4 regions of the Janthinobacterium svalbardense genome follow, and region 3 is predicted to be linked to each of the others. Evidence: predicted binding sites of a transcription regulator. Region 3 holds the regulator's gene; each other region holds the start of a gene.
The links. The regulator sigma-54, encoded in region 3, starts transcription at its own class of promoters, with help from an activator protein. The targets are predictions, from matches to a motif close to TGGCANGNAANCTGCTTT.
Positions count from the first base shown of each region.

Region 1: the regulator sigma-54 is predicted to act here: its motif matches at 2,005-2,022, upstream of adh (aldehyde dehydrogenase).
Region 2: the regulator sigma-54 is predicted to act here: its motif matches at 1,762-1,779, upstream of pedF (cytochrome c-550 PedF).
Region 4: the regulator sigma-54 is predicted to act here: its motif matches at 2,192-2,209, upstream of pepA (flocculation-associated PEP-CTERM protein PepA).

Region 1 is NZ_CP023422.1:6,232,574-6,237,662, reverse strand. Features, by position in the region: gene CNX70_RS27750 (TonB-dependent receptor family protein) at 1-693, opposite strand, end outside; gene CNX70_RS27745 (beta-propeller fold lactonase family protein) at 898-1,854, shown strand; gene adh (aldehyde dehydrogenase) at 2,109-3,629, shown strand; gene CNX70_RS27735 (DUF779 domain-containing protein) at 3,683-4,072, shown strand; gene CNX70_RS27730 (PQQ-dependent methanol/ethanol family dehydrogenase) at 4,138-5,089, shown strand, end outside.
Region 2 is NZ_CP023422.1:6,238,800-6,243,888, forward strand. Features, by position in the region: gene CNX70_RS27750 (TonB-dependent receptor family protein) at 1-324, shown strand, start outside; gene CNX70_RS27755 (substrate-binding periplasmic protein) at 382-1,215, opposite strand; gene pedF (cytochrome c-550 PedF) at 1,241-1,726, opposite strand; rRNA gene rrf (5S ribosomal RNA) at 2,095-2,207, opposite strand; rRNA gene CNX70_RS27775 (23S ribosomal RNA) at 2,345-5,089, opposite strand, start outside.
Region 3 is NZ_CP023422.1:843,518-848,606, reverse strand. Features, by position in the region: gene rapZ (RNase adapter RapZ) at 1-11, shown strand, start outside; gene CNX70_RS03690 (enoyl-CoA hydratase/isomerase family protein) at 12-1,097, opposite strand; gene hpf (ribosome hibernation-promoting factor, HPF/YfiA family) at 1,233-1,595, opposite strand; gene CNX70_RS03680 (RNA polymerase factor sigma-54) at 1,665-3,143, opposite strand; gene lptB (LPS export ABC transporter ATP-binding protein) at 3,148-3,903, opposite strand; gene lptA (lipopolysaccharide transport periplasmic protein LptA) at 3,903-4,466, opposite strand; gene lptC (LPS export ABC transporter periplasmic protein LptC) at 4,492-5,089, opposite strand, start outside.
Region 4 is NZ_CP023422.1:4,569,262-4,574,350, forward strand. Features, by position in the region: gene CNX70_RS20200 (DEAD/DEAH box helicase) at 1-314, shown strand, start outside; gene CNX70_RS20205 (acyl-CoA thioesterase) at 403-861, opposite strand; gene CNX70_RS20210 (hypothetical protein) at 989-1,357, opposite strand; gene CNX70_RS28610 (hypothetical protein) at 1,487-1,624, opposite strand; gene CNX70_RS28615 (hypothetical protein) at 1,863-2,036, opposite strand; gene pepA (flocculation-associated PEP-CTERM protein PepA) at 2,285-3,118, shown strand; gene CNX70_RS20220 (nitroreductase family protein) at 3,197-4,318, opposite strand; gene CNX70_RS20225 (ThiF family adenylyltransferase) at 4,315-5,089, opposite strand, start outside.

The DNA.
Region 1 (5,089 bases), 890 kb from region 3:
CTTGCCGAACGCCTGTTCGCGCGTGGCGGCGCTGTGGTCGCGGAAGCCGTCCGTGCGGAAGCGCGAACCGTCTAGCACGTAGCCGATGCCGCCTGCCTGGCCTTGTGCCGTCAGGTCCACCTTGCTGGTGCCGAAACTGCCGCCCGTCACATTCAACTCGACGGACGGGGGATTTTGCCCATCCTTGGAAAACAGCTGGATCACGCCGCCAGAATGGTTGCCGTAGATGGCAGAAAACGGTCCGCGCAGCACTTCGATGCGCTCGGCCGTATCGAGGTTGAAGGTGGCGGCCTGGCCTTGGCCGTCGGGCATGCTGGCAGGAATGCCATCGCTGATCAGTTTGACGCCGCGCACGCCGAAGGCCGAGCGGGCGCCGAAGCCGCGCGACGAGATCTGCAAGTCTTGTGCGTAGTTCTGGCGGTTCTGCACAACCAGGCCCGGCACGGCGGCCAGCGCCTCCGACGCGTTGACGCGGATTTGACCATCCTGGATGCGGGCGCTGTCGACCACGTCGATCGAGGCCGGCACTTCCTGGCTGGGGTGGGCGATGCGGCTGCCGCTGACGACCACCGTATCCATGAGTTGCCCGTTGGCCAGATTAGCTGCCTCGGCGGCGAAAACGTGGGGGGCGAGGGTGGCGCTGCCGGCGACAAACAGGCTGGCAATGGTGTTCAAGCGGAAACGATGCTGCATGCGGGTTCTCCAATGTGAATAAAAGCCTGCTTGAGCGCGTGAGCGGCGCAGGTCTGCATAGTTGTATCAAGCAATATGCCTGCCATGTCTCCATTGGTGGGCTGAAATTATACGCGTGTCAGTGGCACGGCGTTTGCATGCAGCAATGTTCAGATGCGCCGATACCGCGCGCTTTCCCCTCGTTTTGCCATTGAAAAGGTGATTATGCCCAACTTCTTCTCGCGCTTGCGCCAGGTGTGCTGGCTGCTGCCTGTGCTTGCCAGCAGCGCTCTCCAGGCCGCTCCTTTTGCCTATGTCCCCAATGAAAAATCGGGCACCCTGAGCGTGATCGACACGGCGACCGACCAGGTGGTGCGCCAGATCGCGGCAGGCAAGCGGCCGCGTGGCATCGCCGCCGACCCCACCGGACGGCAATTGTTTGTCACCGATGCCGCCAGTAGCGCTTTGTTGCTGATCGACAACGCGAGCGGCACGCCCGTGCGCACGGTGGCGCTGGGCAAGTCGCCCGAAGGCGTCAGCGCTTCGCCGGACGGTCGTTACGTGGCCGTGGCCGTCGAGGAAAACAATAGCGTGACCTTGCTCGATGGTCAGACGGGCGTCTTGCTCGCCGATATCAAGGTGCAAGGGCGTAACCCGGAACATGCCGTGTTCAGCCCGGATGGGCGCTGGCTGCTGGTCAGTGCGGAAGAGGCCGAGCAAGTCGATGTCATTGATGTGGCGCAACGCCGCCAGGTTGCTTCCATCGCCGTGGGTCTGCGTCCGCGCGGCATCGGTTTCAGTCCGGACTCCGGCCGCGCCTACGTGGCATGCGAACTGGTCAACGCCGTGTATGTGATCGACATGGCCGCGCGCAAGGCGATCGCCACCATTCCAGCGGGCAAGAATGCCAACGGCATCGCCGTCCACCCTGGCGGCAAGCAGGTGTATGTCTCGAACGGCACGGACGGCACGGTGATGGTGATCGATACGGCCAGCAACAAGGTGACGGCCACCATTGCCGTCGGCAAACGCCCGTGGAACATGGCCATCACGCCAGACGGCAGCAAGCTGTACGTGGCCAATGGCCGCTCGAACAGCGTGTCCGTCATCGACACGGCCAGCGCGCGCAAGGTGGCCGATATTGCCGTAGGTGAATTGCCATGGGGCGTGGTGATCCGCTAAGCAGGCTGGAACAGGTGTTCCAGTCTGGTACACCTGTTCCATTGTGCAGCGGCGATGGCGCGCTACGGCAGCAATCGAACCCGCCGATATGGCCACCATGCCCTTGCAAGAGAGGTAAAACCCGCTAAGTTGGGTAGGGGGACGACGAGCTGGCACGGCATTTGCGGAAGACTCCGTGTACTCACCCCATCTGTACCAGGACGTTTGATTTTAATTAAAGCAATTCCATTCTAATTAACCCGATAGAGGACGACATGAATCTCGCAGACATCAGCAAACTGGGCGTAGCCAATCCCTTCAAACAACGCTATGACAATTACATCGGCGGCAAATTCGTTGCACCAGTAAAAGGTGAATACTTTCCTAACATCACGCCCATCACGGGCTTGCCGTTTTGCGAAATCGCCCGTTCCACGGCGGAAGATGTCGAGTTGGCGCTGGACGCCGCGCATGCCGCCAAGGATGCCTGGGGCAAGACTTCACCTGCCGAGCGCGCCAATATCCTGAACCGCATCGCCGACCGCATCGAACAGAACCTGAGCCTGATCGCCACGGCGGAAACCATCGACAACGGCAAGCCGATCCGTGAAACGATGAATGCCGACATTCCGCTGGCCATCGACCATTTCCGTTACTTCGCCGGCTGCATCCGCGCGCAGGAAGGTTCCGTCGCGCAAATCGACGCGGAAACCTATGCCTATCACTACCATGAGCCGCTGGGTGTCGTGGGCCAGATCATTCCGTGGAATTTCCCGATTCTGATGGCCGTCTGGAAACTGGCGCCAGCCCTGGCCGCCGGCAATTGCGTGGTCTTGAAACCGGCCGAGCAGACCCCCGCCTCCATCATGGTGTTGATCGAGCTGATCGGCGACTTGCTGCCACCGGGCGTGTTGAACATCATCAACGGTTTCGGCCTGGAAGCGGGCAAGCCGTTGGCGTCGAGCAAGCGCATCGCCAAGATCGCCTTTACGGGTGAAACGGGCACGGGCCGCCTGATCATGGGGTATGCCGCGCAAAACCTGATTCCCGTCACCCTGGAGCTGGGCGGCAAGTCGCCAAACATCTTCTTTGAAGATGTGATGGATGCCGATGATGATTATTTCGACAAGTGCCTGGAAGGCTTCACCATGTTTGCGCTGAACCAGGGCGAGGTGTGCACCTGCCCATCGCGCGTGCTGATCCAGGAATCGATTTACGAGAAATTCATCGAACGGGCCTTGAAGCGCGTGGCCGCCATCAAGCAGGGCAATCCGCTCGATGCCAGCACCATGATCGGCGCCCAGGCGTCGCAGGAGCAGCTGGAAAAAATCCTGTCCTACCTCGACATCGGCCGCCAGGAAGGCGCAGAAGTGCTGGCCGGCGGCGAGCGCCATACGCAGGCAGGCGACCTGGAGGGCGGTTACTACGTGCGTCCGACGGTGTTCAAGGGCAACAACAAGATGCGCATCTTCCAGGAAGAGATTTTCGGGCCCGTCGTGTCCGTGACCACCTTCAAGGATGAGGCCGAAGCGCTGGCGATTGCCAACGATACCTTGTACGGCCTGGGTGCCGGCTTGTGGACGCGTGACGGTTCGCGCGCCTTCCGCATGGGACGCGCCATCCAGGCGGGCCGCGTGTGGACCAATTGCTACCACCTGTATCCAGCCCACGCCGCTTTCGGCGGTTACAAGCAATCGGGTATCGGCCGTGAAAACCACAAGATGATGCTCGACCACTATCAGCAAACGAAGAACTTGCTGGTGAGCTATAGCCCGAAAGCCCTGGGCTTCTTCTAAACCGGCAACAGGCGCCGCGCCCTTAGCCGGGGGCGGCGCGCAGAAAGGATGCCATGAGTGCAGCAATTGCCCGGGTGGTCGCCACCGATGCGGCGCTGGAAATGATGGACAAGTTGCGCCAGCGTCACGGCCCGCTGATGTTTTTCCAGTCGGGCGGCTGCTGCGACGGCAGTGCGCCCATGTGTTATGCGCTGGGCGAGTTCGATGTCAGCGATACCGATATCTATCTCGGCAACTTGAATGGCACACCGTTTTACATGGGACTCGAGCAATTCGAGTACTGGGAGCATACCCAGTTGATTATCGATGTGGTCGATGGCAATGGCGGCATGTTTTCACTCGACAACGGCACGGGCAAGCGCTTCCTGACGCGCTCGCGCCTGTTCACCGATGAAGAGTGCGCGCTGTTGCATGCCCAGCCGCATGAGCACCGCAAGACCTGAGCAGTAACACTGAATACATACACATACTAATAAAACAGAGGGAGATGATTGTGCAGAAAAAAATCATGGGGATCGTCGTCGGTTTGGGGTTGGCATCCTTGGCCTCGTTGGTCCAGGCGGCCGACGTGGGCAATGTCACCAATGCCATGCTCGACAACACGGCGAAGAATCCGGCCAGCGTGCTGTCGTTTGGCATGGGCACGCAGGGGCAGCGCTATTCGCCGTTGACGCAGATCAATGACAAGACCGTGGCCAAGCTGGTGCCGGCCTGGTCGTTCTCGTTTGGCGGCGAAAAACAACGGGGCCAGGAATCGCAGCCGCTGATTCATAACGGCAAGATGTTCGTCACGGCATCGTACTCGCGCATCTTTGCTGTCGACTTGAAAACGGGCGCCAAGCTGTGGAAGTATGAGCATCGCTTGCCGGACGGCATCATGCCGTGCTGCGACGTGGTCAACCGCGGTGCCGCCCTGTATGGCAACCTGGTGATTTTCGGCACGCTCGACGCCTACCTGGTGGCGCTGGACCAGAACACGGGCAAGATCGTCTGGAAGGAAAAGGTCGACGATTATGCGGCCGGGTACTCGATGACGGCCGCGCCGCTGATCGCCGAAGGCTTGCTGCTGACGGGCGTGTCGGGTGGCGAATTCGGCATCGTGGGACGGGTCGAAGCGCGCAACCCCATGACGGGCGACCTGGTATGGAGCCGTCCGACAGTAGAGGGGCATATGGGCCACCGCTACGACAAGGACGGCAAGGCCATCGATAACGGCGTATCCGGCACCGTGAACAAAACCTGGCCGGGCGACCTGTGGAAAACGGGTGGCGCCTCGACCTGGATGGGCGGCACCTACGATCCGCAAACCAAGCTGGCCTATTTCGGCACGGGCAACCCGGCGCCATGGAACAGCCATTTGCGTCCCGGCGACAATCTGTATTCCTCGTCCACCGTGGCGCTGGACGTGAAAACGGGTCAGATCAAGTGGGCGTATCAAAACACGCCCAACGATGCCTGGG
Region 2 (5,089 bases), 880 kb from region 3:
AGCGCCAACCTGTTCGCGGAACTGGCCTGGAAAGACACATTGGACCGTTTCGGCGCGGCGCTGGAAAGCGTGGCCAGCAACCAGGTCTACGCGGAAGACAGCAACAGCGAAAAGCCGGCGCCCGGCTACACGGTGTTCAATGCGCGCTTCAACGCCAAACAAAACGTAGGGAATTGGCGCTTCAAGGAGTTTGCCCGCCTGAACAATCTTTTCGACAAGACCTACGTGGGCTCCGTCATCGTCGGCGACAGCAACAAGCGCTACTATGAAGCGGCGCCAGGACGCAATTGGTTGTTGGGCGTTAGCGCGCAATACTCCTTCTAATAATAAAGCCCGCGCATCTTCCGATGCGCGGGCTTCATTGTCATTCAACATGGCCTGTTACGGCCGTGCTTCCTTCACCCCATATTTCTCAAAGATGGCTTTCAATTCGCCGCTGGCCGCCATCTCGTTCATGGCTGCCTGCAGCAACTTGCCCACGTCTAGCTGCTGGCGGCTGACGGCCAGGCCCACGGCCCAGCCGGCACGCGGCAAGCGGGCGAACGCCACTTCGCTCAAGGGGAAAGCGCGATCACTTTTCAGCACCGATTCGATTTCCGAACGATTCGCCAGCACGGCGTCGAGCTTGCCCGCCTGCAATTGCTGCAAGGCTTCGGCCGCCGTGTCGAAGATACGCACGTCGTCACGGTACTTGCCATTGTCTTCACCCAGCATCAGCATGGCCGCGATCGAGACCTTTTCCACGCCGATGCGCTTGCCGGCCAGCGAAGCGACGCCATCGAATTGCGGCACAGCTTGCGCGCTGCGCGCCAGGCGCACCGTTTCCACGTAGTACGGCGCAAAGATCTCGACCTTGTCGTTATCGGCCATCAACTTCTTGTCGACTGGCACATGCAGCATCACGTCGGCGGGACCATAACCGAGGTAATGGCCCTTCCACACCATATTGCGCAAATCGTCGTTCAGGTTTTCGCCGGCGGGAAATGGCAGCAAGCTCAGTTTCAAACCCAGCTTTTTGGCTAGCGCTTCGGCAATATCGATATCGATGCCCGCCCCCTTGTCGGAAAACGGCGCGAACTCGTTATACACAGCCACTTTCAGGCTGCCCGACTGCTGCACTTTCTGCCAGTCGGCACGCGCCGGCGCGGCTGCGCACAGCGCCAGGCAAGCGAGCGAGATCATCGCGCGCGCGCCCGGGAGTTGGAATGAACGCATGGGACTCCTTCTTGATCAGTTCGACTTAGTTGGCTTCGCGGCGGGTTTCCAGATAGGTCTTGATGGCCCACATGGCTTCCTGGTTGAACACGCCCTCGAACGGCGGCATGTACACGGCGCCATTGCGTACTTTACCGTGGCGGATGGTCGCCAGGAAATAATTGTCAGTTTCCTTGTAGCAAGCTTGTTTCTTTGTCTCATTTTTGATGCCGAAGCAATCGCGATCGAGCTGGCGCAAGTCCGGCGCAATACCGCCCGAGATGGCTTCGATGCCGTGGCAACGCGCGCAATTCTGGTTGTAAGCGGAAGTGCCCACCGTCAGGGCCAGCTTGTTGCCCCGATACGGGTTTTGCTCGAGCCACTTGTCGCCCACCTTGGGCAAGCCCGTGGTGTCGACGCCTTGCGGCGTGACATTGCCGTGCGCATAGGCATGCGGCAAGGTCAACAGGGAAGTGAGGGCGACGGCGCCGGCGGCTGCCACGCCGAGCAGGGTGCGAATGGAATAGGTCATGCTGGTCTCCTTGGTTTTTTAGTGAATATCCAAGAAGAGCAAATGCCATGCCATGCCTACATGCCCCACATCCGGCCGCCCATGTATCAATTTGGAACAGCTGCAACACCTATTTGTGTTACCGCGCGCGTCAGGCGGCGGCGTCGAACAGCATGTCCGGTGCAGGCCGCACGCTGTATGCCGTCTCGCGTGCCGCGAAAGCCAACCCGAATGATGCGGACAGGCTCAAGAAATTCCTTTGCGCGGCACCGGCGACACCGGGGGCAGACCCAGGCCCCGGCAAATATCCAGACGAAAAAAAACCCGACCATTGCTGATCGGGTTTTTCTCAAGGAGAAACAGCCGGGGGCTGTTTCACCAAATAACAAGCCTGACGATAACCTACTTTCACACTGGTTGCAGCACTATCATCGGCGCAAAGTTGTTTCACGGTCCTGTTCGGGATGGGAAGGGGTGGGACCAACTTGCTATGGTCATCAGGCATAACTTGTACTGGCATTTGTCCTCAGTGGAGCGACAAAGCCTGAATCTGGAAGAAGCAAAGATTGGGTAATGAATCGTAGTATCAACAAACGCACAACGTTGTACCGTCTTATCCTCTGTACCTGCTAAGGTTATAGGGACAAGCCGTACGGGCAATTAGTACTGGTTAGCTTAATGCATTACTGCACTTCCACACCCAGCCTATCAACGTCCTGGTCTCGAACGACCCTTCAAAGAGCTCAAGGCTCTGGGAAATCTCATCTCAAGGCAAGTTTCCCGCTTAGATGCTTTCAGCGGTTATCTCTTCCGTATTTAGCTACCCGGCAATGCCACTGGCGTGACAACCGGTACACCAGAGATACGTCCACTCCGGTCCTCTCGTACTAGGAGCAGCCCCCTTCAAATTTCCAACGCCCACGGCAGATAGGGACCAAACTGTCTCACGACGTTTTAAACCCAGCTCACGTACCACTTTAAATGGCGAACAGCCATACCCTTGGGACCGGCTACAGCCCCAGGATGTGATGAGCCGACATCGAGGTGCCAAACTCCCCCGTCGATATGAACTCTTGGGAGGAATCAGCCTGTTATCCCCAGAGTACCTTTTATCCGTTGAGCGATGGCCCTTCCATACAGAACCACCGGATCACTATGTCCTACTTTCGTACCTGCTCGACTTGTCAGTCTCGCAGTTAAGCACGCTTATGCCATTGCACTATCAACACGATGTCCGACCGTATCTAGCGTACCTTCGAACTCCTCCGTTACACTTTAGGAGGAGACCGCCCCAGTCAAACTGCCTACCATGCACTGTCCCCGATCCGGATAACGGACCAAGGTTAGAACCTCAAACAAACCAGGGTGGTATTTCAAGGTTGGCTCCACGAGAACTAGCGTCCCCGCTTCAAAGCCTCCCACCTATCCTACACAGATTGGTTCAAAGTCCAATGCAAAGCTACAGTAAAGGTTCATGGGGTCTTTCCGTCTAGCCGCGGGTAGATTGCATCATCACAAACATTTCAACTTCGCTGAGTCTCGGGAGGAGACAGTGTGGCCATCGTTACGCCATTCGTGCAGGTCGGAACTTACCCGACAAGGAATTTCGCTACCTTAGGACCGTTATAGTTACGGCCGCCGTTTACTGGGACTTCAATCAAGAGCTTGCACCCCATCATTTAATCTTCCAGCACCGGGCAGGCGTCACACCCTATACGTCCACTTTCGTGTTTGCAGAGTGCTGTGTTTTTATTAAACAGTCGCAGCCACCAGTTTATTGCAACCCTTTCACCCTCATGGAGTAAACCAATCAAGCTACCGGGGCGTACCTTTTCCCGAAGTTACGGTACCAATTTGCCGAGTTCCTTCTCCCGAGTTCTCTCAAGCGCCTTAGAATACTCATCTCGCCCACCTGTGTCGGTTTGCGGTACGGTCTCGTATGACTGAAGCTTAGAGGCTTTTCTTGGAACCACTTCCGATTGCTTCGTGCACAAGTGCACTCGTCTCAACCCCTTGAATTGCGCACCCGGATTTGCCTAAGTGCCTTCTATGAGCCAAAAACCAACTATTCCAACAGTTGGACAACCTTCCGCGATCCGTCCCCCCATCGCATCATACGACGGTGCAGGAATATTAACCTGCTTCCCATCAGCTACGCATCTCTGCCTCGCCTTAGGGGCCGACTCACCCTGCTCCGATGAACGTTGAACAGGAAACCTTGGGCTTACGGCGTGGAGGCTTTTCACCCCCATTATCGCTACTCATGTCAGCATTCGCACTTCTGATACCTCCAGCATCCTTTACAAGACACCTTCGCAGGCTTACAGAACGCTCTCCTACCATATATATCTGTGATAAATCACAGAACAATATCCGCAGCTTCGGTGACTGGCTTAGCCCCGTTACATCTTCCGCGCAGGACGACTCGATCAGTGAGCTATTACGCTTTCTTTAAATGATGGCTGCTTCTAAGCCAACATCCTGACTGTTTTAGCCTTCCCACTTCGTTTTCCACTTAGCCAATCTTTGGGACCTTAGCTGGCGGTCTGGGTTGTTTCCCTCTTGACGCCGGACGTTAGCACCCGACGTCTGTCTCCCAAGCTCGCACTCATCGGTATTCGGAGTTTGCAATGGTTTGGTAAGTCGCAATGACCCCCTAGCCATAACAGTGCTCTACCCCCGATGGTGATACTTGAGGCACTACCTAAATAGTTTTCGGAGAGAACCAGCTATTTCCAAGTTTGTTTAGCCTTTCACCCCTACCCACAGCTCATCCCCTAATTTTTCAACATTAGTGGGTTCGGACCTCCAGGGCGTGTTACCGCACCTTCATCCTGGCCATGAGTAGATCACTTGGTTTCGGGTCTACACCCAGCGACTGATCGCCCTATTCGGACTCGATTTCTCTACGGCTTCCCTATGCGGTTAACCTTGCCACTGAATGTAAGTCGCTGACCCATTATACAAAAGGTACGCAGTCACGGAACAAGTCCGCTCCTACTGTTTGTATGCACACGGTTTCAGGATCTATTTCACTCCCCTTCCGGGGTTCTTTTCGCCTTTCCCTCACGGTACTGGTTCACTATCGGTCGATTACGAGTATTTAGCCTTGGAGGATGGTCCCCCCATATTCAGACAGGATGTCACGTGTCCCGCCCTACTTGTCGTACGCTTAGTATCACCGGTCCAATTTCACATACGGGGCTATCACCCACTATGGCTCCCATTTCCAGGGGATTCTGTTATCGGTCCGACTATCACGTACAGGCTCTTCCCATTTCGCTCGCCGCTACTTTGGGAATCTCGGTTGATTTCTTTTCCTGCAGCTACTTAGATGTTTCAGTTCGCCGCGTTCGCCTTGCATACCTATGTATTCAGTATGCA
Region 3 (5,089 bases):
AGCGCGCTTAATCAGTTGAGGTGGCGCAGCGGATGCGCCGTGGCCGGCCAGACGGGCGCAAAGAACCGCGCCACCATGGCTGCATCGACCTGGTCCAGGCTGGCGGGGTTCCAGCGTGGCGCATTGTCCTTGTCGACCACCAGCGCGCGCACGCCTTCCAGCACTTCGCCATGCGCGAAATTGTGGCGCACCACGCTGCGCTCCAGGCGCAGGCAGTCGGCCACGCCCAGGTGGGCACCGCGCTGCAGCAATTCCATGGTAACCGACATCATCAGCGGCGAACGCAAACGCATGGCCGCCAGCGCCTTGCCTGCGAACGCGCTGTCGTCCTGCGCCAGCGAGGCCATGATGGCGGCCACGGAAGGGGCGCCGAAATGGCGGTCCAGCGCCGCGCGCGCCGTGGCCAAAGGAGAAGCCCCCGCCTCGGCCTGGAACGGTGCCGCCAGCGCCTTGATGGCCACCGGCAAGGCCTCGCCCGGCGTCGATTCGAACAGCGCCAGCAGCGCCCCCATCTGCGCCTCGGGCAGATAGACATCGGCCAGCCCCGTGTACAGGGCATCGGCCGCGTTGATCGTCAAGCCCGTCAAGCCCAGGTACAGGCCCAGCTGGCCGGCCAGGCGGGACAGAAAATAACTGCCACCCACGTCCGGGAACAAGCCGATATTGACTTCCGGCATGGCCATGCGCGTGCGGCCCGTGACGATGCGCAAGCGATTGCCGGGCCCGGCTTGCGCCACGCCCATGCCGCCACCCATGACCACGCCATCCATCACGGCGATATACGGTTTCGGGTAGAAATGAATGACATGATTTAAGGCGTATTCTTCCGTAAAGAAATCTTCCAGCAATGCACTGCCGCCTTGCGGCGTAGCCAGGCCCGCATCATAAAAGAAACGGATATCGCCACCGGCGCACAGGGCTTTTTCGCTGCTGGAACGGATCACGACGGCGTCCACCTGCGGATCGTCGCGCCAGGCCAGCAAGACGGCACTCAGGGCGCGCACCATCTCCAGCGACAGGGAGTTGAAGGCTTTCGGACGGTCGAGCACGATGTGCCCGGTGCGGTTGCGGATGGAGGTCTGGACGAAGTCGCTCATGGCAGGCAGGAAAGAAGTGAAAGTGCCAACATTTTAGCGCCTGCGCGGGGAACATTGCGTTCGACAGGTACGGGCGCAAAAAAGGGCGCAAGATGTGCGCCCTTAGTTGATCACAACTGCTGGAAGCGGGTGGCCTTAAACGGCGACGACGGCGTCTTCCTCGGAGTTGTCTGGCAGATGCTTGATCGCCTCTTTACCGTGCCCTTGCACTTTGGTTTTGTACTTCATCACTTGCCTGTCCAGCTTGTCGATCAGGGTATCGATTGCGGCATACAGGTCGTGCGCCAGGCTTTCCACATAGACTGTTTTGCCACTCAGACGCAGGTTGACTTCGGCCTTTTGACGTTTTTCTTTCTCTTTGAGGTTATCCACGGTCAGAATCACGGCGATATCGATAACTTGATCGAAATGACGTTTCACGCGCTCCAGCTTCGTTTGTACGTATTCACGGATGGCTGGTGTCACTTCGAGATGATGTCCGCTGATGGTGAGATTCATACACACTCCTAAAGATGATCGGGTTCGTGCGGTCCATCCTATCCGGCCCGCAGAGGAACCGAAAAAAACTTACAAACACTTACGCAGGCTCACTGGCGGAATTTTCAACGCTTCCCGGTATTTGGCAACAGTACGTCGCGCAATCACCATGCCTTGTTCCCCCAGCATGTCCGCAATCTTACTGTCGGATAAAGGATTTTTAGGGTCTTCTGCTCCTGTCAGTTGCACGATCAATGCCCGTATCGCCGTCGATGATGCTTCGCCCCCCGCTTCGGTGGCGACGTGGCTACCAAAGAAATATTTCAACTCAAACATGCCATGCGGGGTCAGCATGTACTTTTGGGTTGTTACCCGCGAGATAGTACTCTCGTGTAAACCCAGTGTATCAGCTATTTCACGGAGCACAAGGGGGCGCATGGCAACGGCCCCATGCGAGAAAAAGTTCTTTTGTCTTTCTACTATCGCCTGCGCCACACGCAGGATCGTGTCGAAACGCTGGCGCATATTCTTGATCAGCCACTTGGCTTCCTGCAATTGCGCGCCCATGGCGCCCTCGCCCTTGCCCTGCTTGAGCAAGTTGGCGTACATGGCATTGACGCGCAGGCGCGGCATGACGTCGTTGTTCAGGGTGACTTGCCAGCCATTGCGCGCGCGCTTGACGACGACATCGGGCACCACGTAATCGGACACATCCGAGGCGAACACGGCGCCCGGATGCGGATTGCACTGGCGAATCACCGTCTGCGCTTCACGCAAGTCTTCCTCGTCGCAATCGAGGGCTTTTTTCAGCTTGTTGAAATCGCGCTGGGCAAACCAGGCCAGGTGCTTTTCCACGATGACGAGGGCCATGCGCCGCGTCACCATGGCGACGTGCGGCAAGCGCTTGATTTGCAGCGCCAGGCATTCGGACGCGTTGCGCGCACCCACGCCGGGCGGATCGAAACTTTGCAGCAGGGACAAGGCCGTACGCATCTCGTCGGCGTCGATTTCCAGCTCTTCCGGCAGGCGCGCCAGGATGTCGTCGAGCGACTCTTCCAGGTAGCCATTGTCGTCGAGCGCGTCGATGATCAGCTCGACCAGCGCGCGGTCGCGCAATTCGAGCACCGTCACGCGCATCTGCTCCATCAAGTGCTCGCGCAGGGTGCAGTGATGGGCCTCCAATTGCGGACGCGAATCTTCGTCGTCGGGCGCCTTGCCCCGGCTCGCCTCGCTCCAGTCGCTGTCGCCACCATCCGCGGCGGCCGGGCTGTCGCCCGCTTCGCCGTCAAAGGTTTCTGCTTCGGCCGGCGCCGCGGGCGCATCCTGGCCTGGCGGCTGGGGCGGTGCTTCGGCCGGCGCGGCCGTGGAACTCAGGGCCCCGTCGGACAGCAGGCGCAGCGAATGGTCGAGCGGATCGTCGAGGCGCTCGAGCAAGGGATTGTCCGTCAGCAGTTGCTCTAGTTCCTGGTGTAATTCCAGGGTAGACAATTGCAACAGGCGTATCGATTGCTGCAACTGCGGCGTCAGTGCCAGGTGCTGCGAAGTGCGCAGCTGCAATGATTGTTTCATTGGCTCACATGCGGAAGTGTTCGCCCAGATAGACCCGGCGTACCGACTCGTTCGCGATGATGTCGTCGGGGCGTCCCGACGCCAGCACCGAGCCCTGGTTGATGATGTAGGCACGGTCGCAAATACCCAGCGTCTCGCGCACATTATGGTCGGTGATCAGCACGCCGATATTGCGCTCCTTCAAGAAGCGCACGATGCGCTGGATCTCGATCACGGCGATGGGGTCGACACCGGCGAACGGTTCGTCGAGCAGCACGAAACGCGGGTCGGTGGCCAGCGCGCGGGCGATTTCCACACGGCGCCGCTCGCCGCCCGACAGGGACAGCGCCTGGTTCTCGCGCAACTTTTCAATTTGCAAGTCGGCCAGCAATTTATCCAGGCGCTCCTCGATCTCGGCCTTCTTCAGGGGACGGCCTTCGACGGTCTGGATTTCCAGCACGGCGCGGATATTGTCTTCCACCGTCAGCTTGCGGAAGACGGACGCTTCCTGTGGCAGATACGACAGGCCCATCTGCGCGCGGCGGTGGATCGGCAGGCGGGAAATATCCACGCCGCTGATATCGATGGTGCCGCCATCGGACGGCACCAGACCGACGATCATGTAGAACGAGGTGGTCTTGCCGGCGCCGTTCGGGCCCAGCAAACCCACCACTTCGCCGCATTCGACTTGCAGCGAGACATCATGCACGACTTGCCGCTTGCCATAGGTTTTTTGCAGCCCGCGAACGATCAGGGTGCTGCCGCAACGAGTATTGTCCATTATTTCTTTCCTGGCGCGGGCGTGGCCGGTGCCTTGGGCTTCGGCTGGATCACCATGCGCACGCTGCCACCGTCCGGGGTGCTGGTGCCGCTGTCGGAATTTTCCATCGCAAACACTTCCTTGCGGCTGTCATACGAGATGAAGGCGCCATTGGCCACGTCGGTCACTTTCGTGCCTTCCAGGCGCGTCAGCTTGGCCCTGGAAAACAGCTTCACCACTTCCGTCTTGTTGTCGTATTCCACGCGCTCCGCTTCGCCTTCCACCCACAGGTCGCCCGCGCCATCGCGCTTCTGGCGGAAGGTGGCCAGCTTGCCGGGATCGGCCCAGAAAGTGATGAACTGGTAGCCTTGCGGATCTTCCGTGATCAGGGCCCGGCCCGCCTTCATGGTCAGGGTGCCCTTGACCAGCACCACGTCGCCCGTCAGGGTGCGAATCTGCTTGACGTCATCGACATGGCCGCTGCGTGCCGTGATGACGGCTTCCTTCTCGGAATCGGCCTTCTCGGCATGCGCCACGCCCATCATGGCCAGAGAAAATACGGTCAACAGCAAGATGTTCTTCATAGTATGGTTTCCTTGTTTCATTCTGTCATTTTGCCGCCGCGGCCGGGCGCGGTTTCGGCGGGAGGACCATGCGCAGCGCATTCTGCACTTCCACCACGCCGGTGGCGTTATTGGCCTTCATGCCGATGCCATTGAGGCGCGAGGTGCCCGTCAGGATATCGACAGGCACGTCCGTTTCCATTCTTTCCTCGTCCGGGAATACCGTCAGCGCTTCCGTCTTGACCGTCAGGTTCTGCGCCTTCGGACTGGCCGCGCGGTCGATCACGACATTGCGGTGCAGTTGCAGCCGGGTATTGTCCTGGTCGATATGCGCCAGTTCCGCATTCATGTTCATCGGCGGCATGCCTGGCGTGAGCTTGCGCACGAAAGGCTGGTCGATATCGGAAGAATCGTCCAGCGGATAATGCGTGAGCTTGGTGCCCGACACGATATAGCTGGGCTTGCCCGTCAAGTCCATGCGCACCAGGCTGAAATTGGTGATGAAATAGTCGGGCTCATCCTGATGCTTGCTGGCCGTGATGTCCTGGGCATTCTTGTTCATCACTTCCAGCAGCCAGAAGCTGCCCAGCGCAAAGACAACTGCCCCCAGCACGGTAAACATCATGCGCCAGCGATGGGCGCCT
Region 4 (5,089 bases), 2.5 Mb from region 3:
GCCTGGCCATCTCGCTGGTGAACCACGCTGAAGGCATGAACGTCAAACGCATCGAACGCTTCACCAAGCAATTGATCCCGGTCAATGTCATCGAAGGTTTCGAGCCTAAGAAAACGGCGTCGGCACCACGTTCGAGCGCCCGTCCAGGCGGCTGGAAACCAGGCGACAACCGTGGCGGCGCGAAGCCAGCGCAACGCACGTTCAGCAAGCCAGGCGCACCACGCAAAGACGGCGCACCTAGCACCGGCGGCGGCTACAAGGGTTCCAACCCGCGCAGCACCGACGGCGCACGCCGCAGCTACGGCGACCGTTAATCACGGCGCCATGCCGCCAGCAGGCGGCAGGCAATAAAAAAACGGCCACCAGATCGCTCTGGTGGCCGTTTTTTCATGTCCGCTGGATTTATTTCTTCGACACCTTCTGGCGCGACAGCTTGCGCAGCTTGGCTTGCTCGAAGCGCACCTGCTGCTCCGGCGTTTCCAGCACCAGCGGCGGCACGGCCACGGGCTTGCGATTGGCGTCCACGGCGACCATCGTGAAATAGCAGCTGTTGGCGTGGCGCACCAGGCGCTGCTGGATGTTTTCCGTCACCACGCGGATGCCCACTTCCATCGAGGTCGTTCCCGTGTAATTGATCGAGGCGAGGAACGTCACCAGCTCCCCCACGTGGATAGGCTGCAGGAACATCACCTGATCCACCGACAGGGTCACCACGTAGCTGCCCGAATAGCGGCTGGCGCAGGCGTAGGCGACGCTATCGAGGTATTTCAGGATGGTGCCGCCGTGCACGTTGCCGGAAAAGTTGGCCATATCGGGCGTCATCAGGACCGTCATCGTCAGTTCGTGGGCCGACCAGTTCATCGCGCTGTCCAAAGTGTTCTCCAAAGGGGAAATAAGAAAAAGAGTGGGATGTGAAAACCGGCCTCAGGGGCCGGTGGCAAAGCGCAGCGTCTATCCCGGCAGGGGGCGTCTTCTGCTGGGATAGGCTCTACAGGCCCAGGGTGTCGATGTCGGCCAGCGAGTCGCGGCCCTTGTCGGAAATGTCGTGCCCCTCGCCTTCCGCGCGTGCCACGATGTGGGCTTTCTTGCCCAGGAAATAGGCCACGTCCGATTCCAGCTTGGTCAGCGGATCGGCGGCGACGGCGCGCAGCCCCATGATGCAGCGGCGCAGGAACAGCAGCTGCTGTGCTTTCTCGGTGATGGATAAACGGCCATCGCGTGCATAGCTGAGCAGCTTCAGGCCGGACAGGCGCTTGGCATTGCGGGCAACGCAAGCACTGGGGCGCTCGGTCTTGATGCCGCGTGCAACTTGCTCCAGCGCGTCATATTCATCGGTTGTTAATTTCTCGTTCTTCATTACTTTTCCATAAAAGGCCAGGTGTTCGGCCCCCATGGTACGCGCCCCGCTGCGCATCGGCAACAGGCAACGTGAATCTAGCGCCGCCCGCCAGCCGGCCAGGCGGCGGAAACACGGGCGTGATGAGCGTTATTTATAGCTGCGCAGCAGCAGCCATGCCAGTCCGCAACCAGCCACGGCGCCCGCCAGCGCCAGCGCTGCGAGGTTTTTGCTGGTCATCACAGGGCGCCGGCCCAGGTAGATTTTGTTATGCAAGGAATTGCCCATGATGGTCTCCTGTACAAGAATTTTTATGATGTCTCATTATAAGAACAGAATCGTGACGGCCGCATGACACACAGCAGTTAGCGCTTGATTTGTATCCACTCGGCAACGTTTATTGGTATTTTTGTTGTTTAATTGGCGTAGCGATCCCGCCGCCCGCGCAATCCATTTCCGGTCAGAAATAAACAGCGCGCGGCAGTGGCATCGCCGCTCAGGTGCGCTCAGGCGTGCGACGACTTGGTTAGCCCATCCTGACGGGCGGCGGCGGTGGCGTCGGTTCCTCGACAGGCACGGGCTCCGTGTGCGGCGGCTTTTCCGGCGGCGGCATCAAAGGATCGCCTTCGGGTGGCGGCGGGATATCCGGTTCAGGCGTGCTATGCCCACGCAGCGCTGCATGACGGGATGGTAGTTGCATGGTGACCTCCTTTGCCCCACTCTAGCCGATGACAGGAAAAACTGGCGCCCGCGAGCCGCGCCATAGGCCGGCTAAAACGTCGATTTTTTTTACACAAGCACGAAAAATGGCATCCCTGTTTTTATAAGCTGTTGAATTCAAATACAAATATTACATGGTACGAATTCTGCTTCAAGGGCGTATGAGGTTATCTGAGGCAGCCGCCACAGTGACCTGGTCCGATCAACCCTCACGCTGAAGGAAATGCCATGAAACCGCTGTCTTCATTCCTGCGTTTCGCTATCTCCGCGGCCGCCATCGGCGCCGCGCTGATCAGTGCTCCCGCATTCGCTGGTCCCTTGTTTACCGTCAATGAAGGTTCCGTCCCCGGCACAGCAGCCAATCTGGTGGTGGCCGACCGCATCAGCTTTGAATATCACGCGCGCGTCGAACAAACCATCGTTGGCGGCTTGGGTGGCGGCAACGATCCCTTCACTCAAACAGGCTTTCTGACCAAGGCCGCTTTCGGCAGTCCCACCGGCGGCAGCGTGCCATCGCAACTGAACGCCCTGAATGGCTATGGCATCTATGGCCTGTTCAGCATCACCGGTCAGTCCGATACGCTGGCGGGCGGGATCCACGCTACATTTCAAACCCTGACCATGACCTTGTACATCGACCCCAACCAGGACACGTCACTGTCGGTCAGTAACGTTGCAGGCTCGCCGGTGAATGTGGGTGGTGCCGCCGGGGATGACTTTGCGATCGTGACCTACACGCTCGACGTGGGCGAAGCACACATTTTCGCCGGCCTGGCCCAGGGCGACTTCAAAGCCTTGCTTAACGCCACATTGACACCGCAAGGACAGTTGTTCTTCGTCAACCCCAACCCGTTTTTCCCGCTGGAGTCCCTCAGCGGGAATACCAACAGCTTCATCGGCGGCAGCCTGACCGACAGTTTCGTCGCGATGGCCGACGGTGGCGGCCTGGAATTATTCCAGGCAGCTGTACCTGAACCAGGCACCATCGCCCTGCTCGGTATCGGCCTGTTTGGCCTGGGCATGACTGCGCGCCGCCAGCAACGCGGGCAGCGCCAGGCTTGACATGCGATCATCCCGTCTGAAAGCCGCTGATGTCCTCAGCGGCTTTTTTCGCTGCGGCAGCCGGCAAGCCCATGCCGTTCACGCAAGCGTCCTCCCGTTGACCGGTGCCACCAGCAAGTCTTGCAACGGCCGGCGCAAGGAGCGCGCCTGCGCCGCCTGGCCGGCGCCGATGCGGCCAAGGAACACGGCCCGATCAAACGCCACCGCACCCAGCACGGCCTGGCATTGCAGCGCCAGTTCCTGCGCCAGCTCCAGCATGCCGTCGGTGCGCGAAAAGGCCCGCCGTTCGCGCACATAACGGGCGAAGATCAGCGGCGTCAGTTCCGGCTGTAACTGCAGGCCCAGCTGCGTAGCCGTCAGCCAGAAGCGCTGCATGGCCCTGCCCGCCGCCACGTAATCGTCGATGTGACGCGGCGGCACCTCGGCCAGCAGCACGAAATGCGCAGCGCAATACAGGCCCGGCAGCAAGTCCATCTGCAACCGGGGCGCGACGGTGCCAGCCAGCCAGGTGTTGAAAAAATCCACGCGGCGCCAGCTGTGCATGACCCAGCGCATCAGCCGCGCCGTCATCGGGTCGACACCGAGCGCCTGCTCCGGGATGCGGTCGGCGCTGAAGCGCGCGCCCCATTCGATGACGTCGCGGTGCACCTTGTGCGCTTCGGGCATGGTCAGGCGCAGCTTCGCATTGTCGAACATCAGGCGCGCGCAGGCCAGGCGCATGCGCCAGCCTTCGAACCACTGCACGCTGTAGCCGGGCGGCAAGCTGGCCGCCAGCGCCGCTTTTTCACTGGCGCGCAGGCGGCGCGTGCTCAGCCGTCGCCGCTGCACGCTGCGCTGCGGCAGGAAGGCCGCCAGCGGGTCGGGCAGCATGCCGGGACTAGCAACAAAGTGCACATCAAACGTGGGCAAGGTGTCGGGCAAGCCGCCGTGCCGTCGCGCTTCCATGCGCAAGCCATGGCTGCTGGCCGCCAGCGCCATACTTTCGAGCAAGGCACCCAGCGACAGCTGGCTGGGATGGCCGTCGAGGTCGTACACGCAGTGGCTGCGCGTATCGAAGCCATGCACGACGACATGGCGCGGATCCACGACTTCAAAGCGCCACGGCTGCGTATTGTCGCCGCTGGGTGCCCAGCGCGCCAGGTCGAGGATGTTTTCCAGCACAGAATCGATCTGCGCGATCAGCGGTGCTTGTGCCATCATGCCCCCTGCGCCGCGCGCCGCCGCTTGATGATGGCCATCGTCAGGCGTTGCAGCGGATGACGGTTGCCACCGGGACGCCAGGTACGCACGAGCTTGTTGCGGTAGGCGTCGAAATGCATGCCGTGCGGCGCCGCCATCACCTTGCCGCGCTTCAAGAGTATTTTCAGCGCCTCGGTGGCGGCCGCGCCTGCGCACAGCTGGCAACCCATGATGGTCGACGGTCCGCGCCGCTCCTTCAGGTTGATGGCCGACGGGTCGACCAGGTAGGGGCCGTGCAAGCCCGCCGGCGCCAGCCCGACGAGAAAGCGCAAAGCTTTTTCTTCCTCGGGCAAGTCGCCCCAGCCAAAATACTCTTCGAACGTCATGCCGCCCGGCATGAAGCTGAGCACGGCCGTGCCCATGCCCAGCGGCGCGGCCGTGATGGCGGGGATACCCAGACGCGCGCAGGTGGCGAAGGTGGCCTGGCGCGCAGGAAAGGCAAAGAAATCCAGGCCGTCCACATACAGGTCGACACCGGCAAAAAACTCCGCCAGGTTGCTGTCGTGTATGCCGTCAGGAAATTGTTTAATCTCCAGTTCGGGATTGATGTCCATCGCCATCTGCGCCAGCACGGCCACCTTGGGCTGGCCCAGGGTGGACATCATGGCGCCGGCCTGGCGATTGAAGTTGGCGATATCGAAGGTATCGAAATCGGCGATGTGAAAGGCGCCGATGCCCAGCCGCGCCAAGGTCAGCAAATGCACCCCGCCCACGCCGCCCATGCCGGCAATG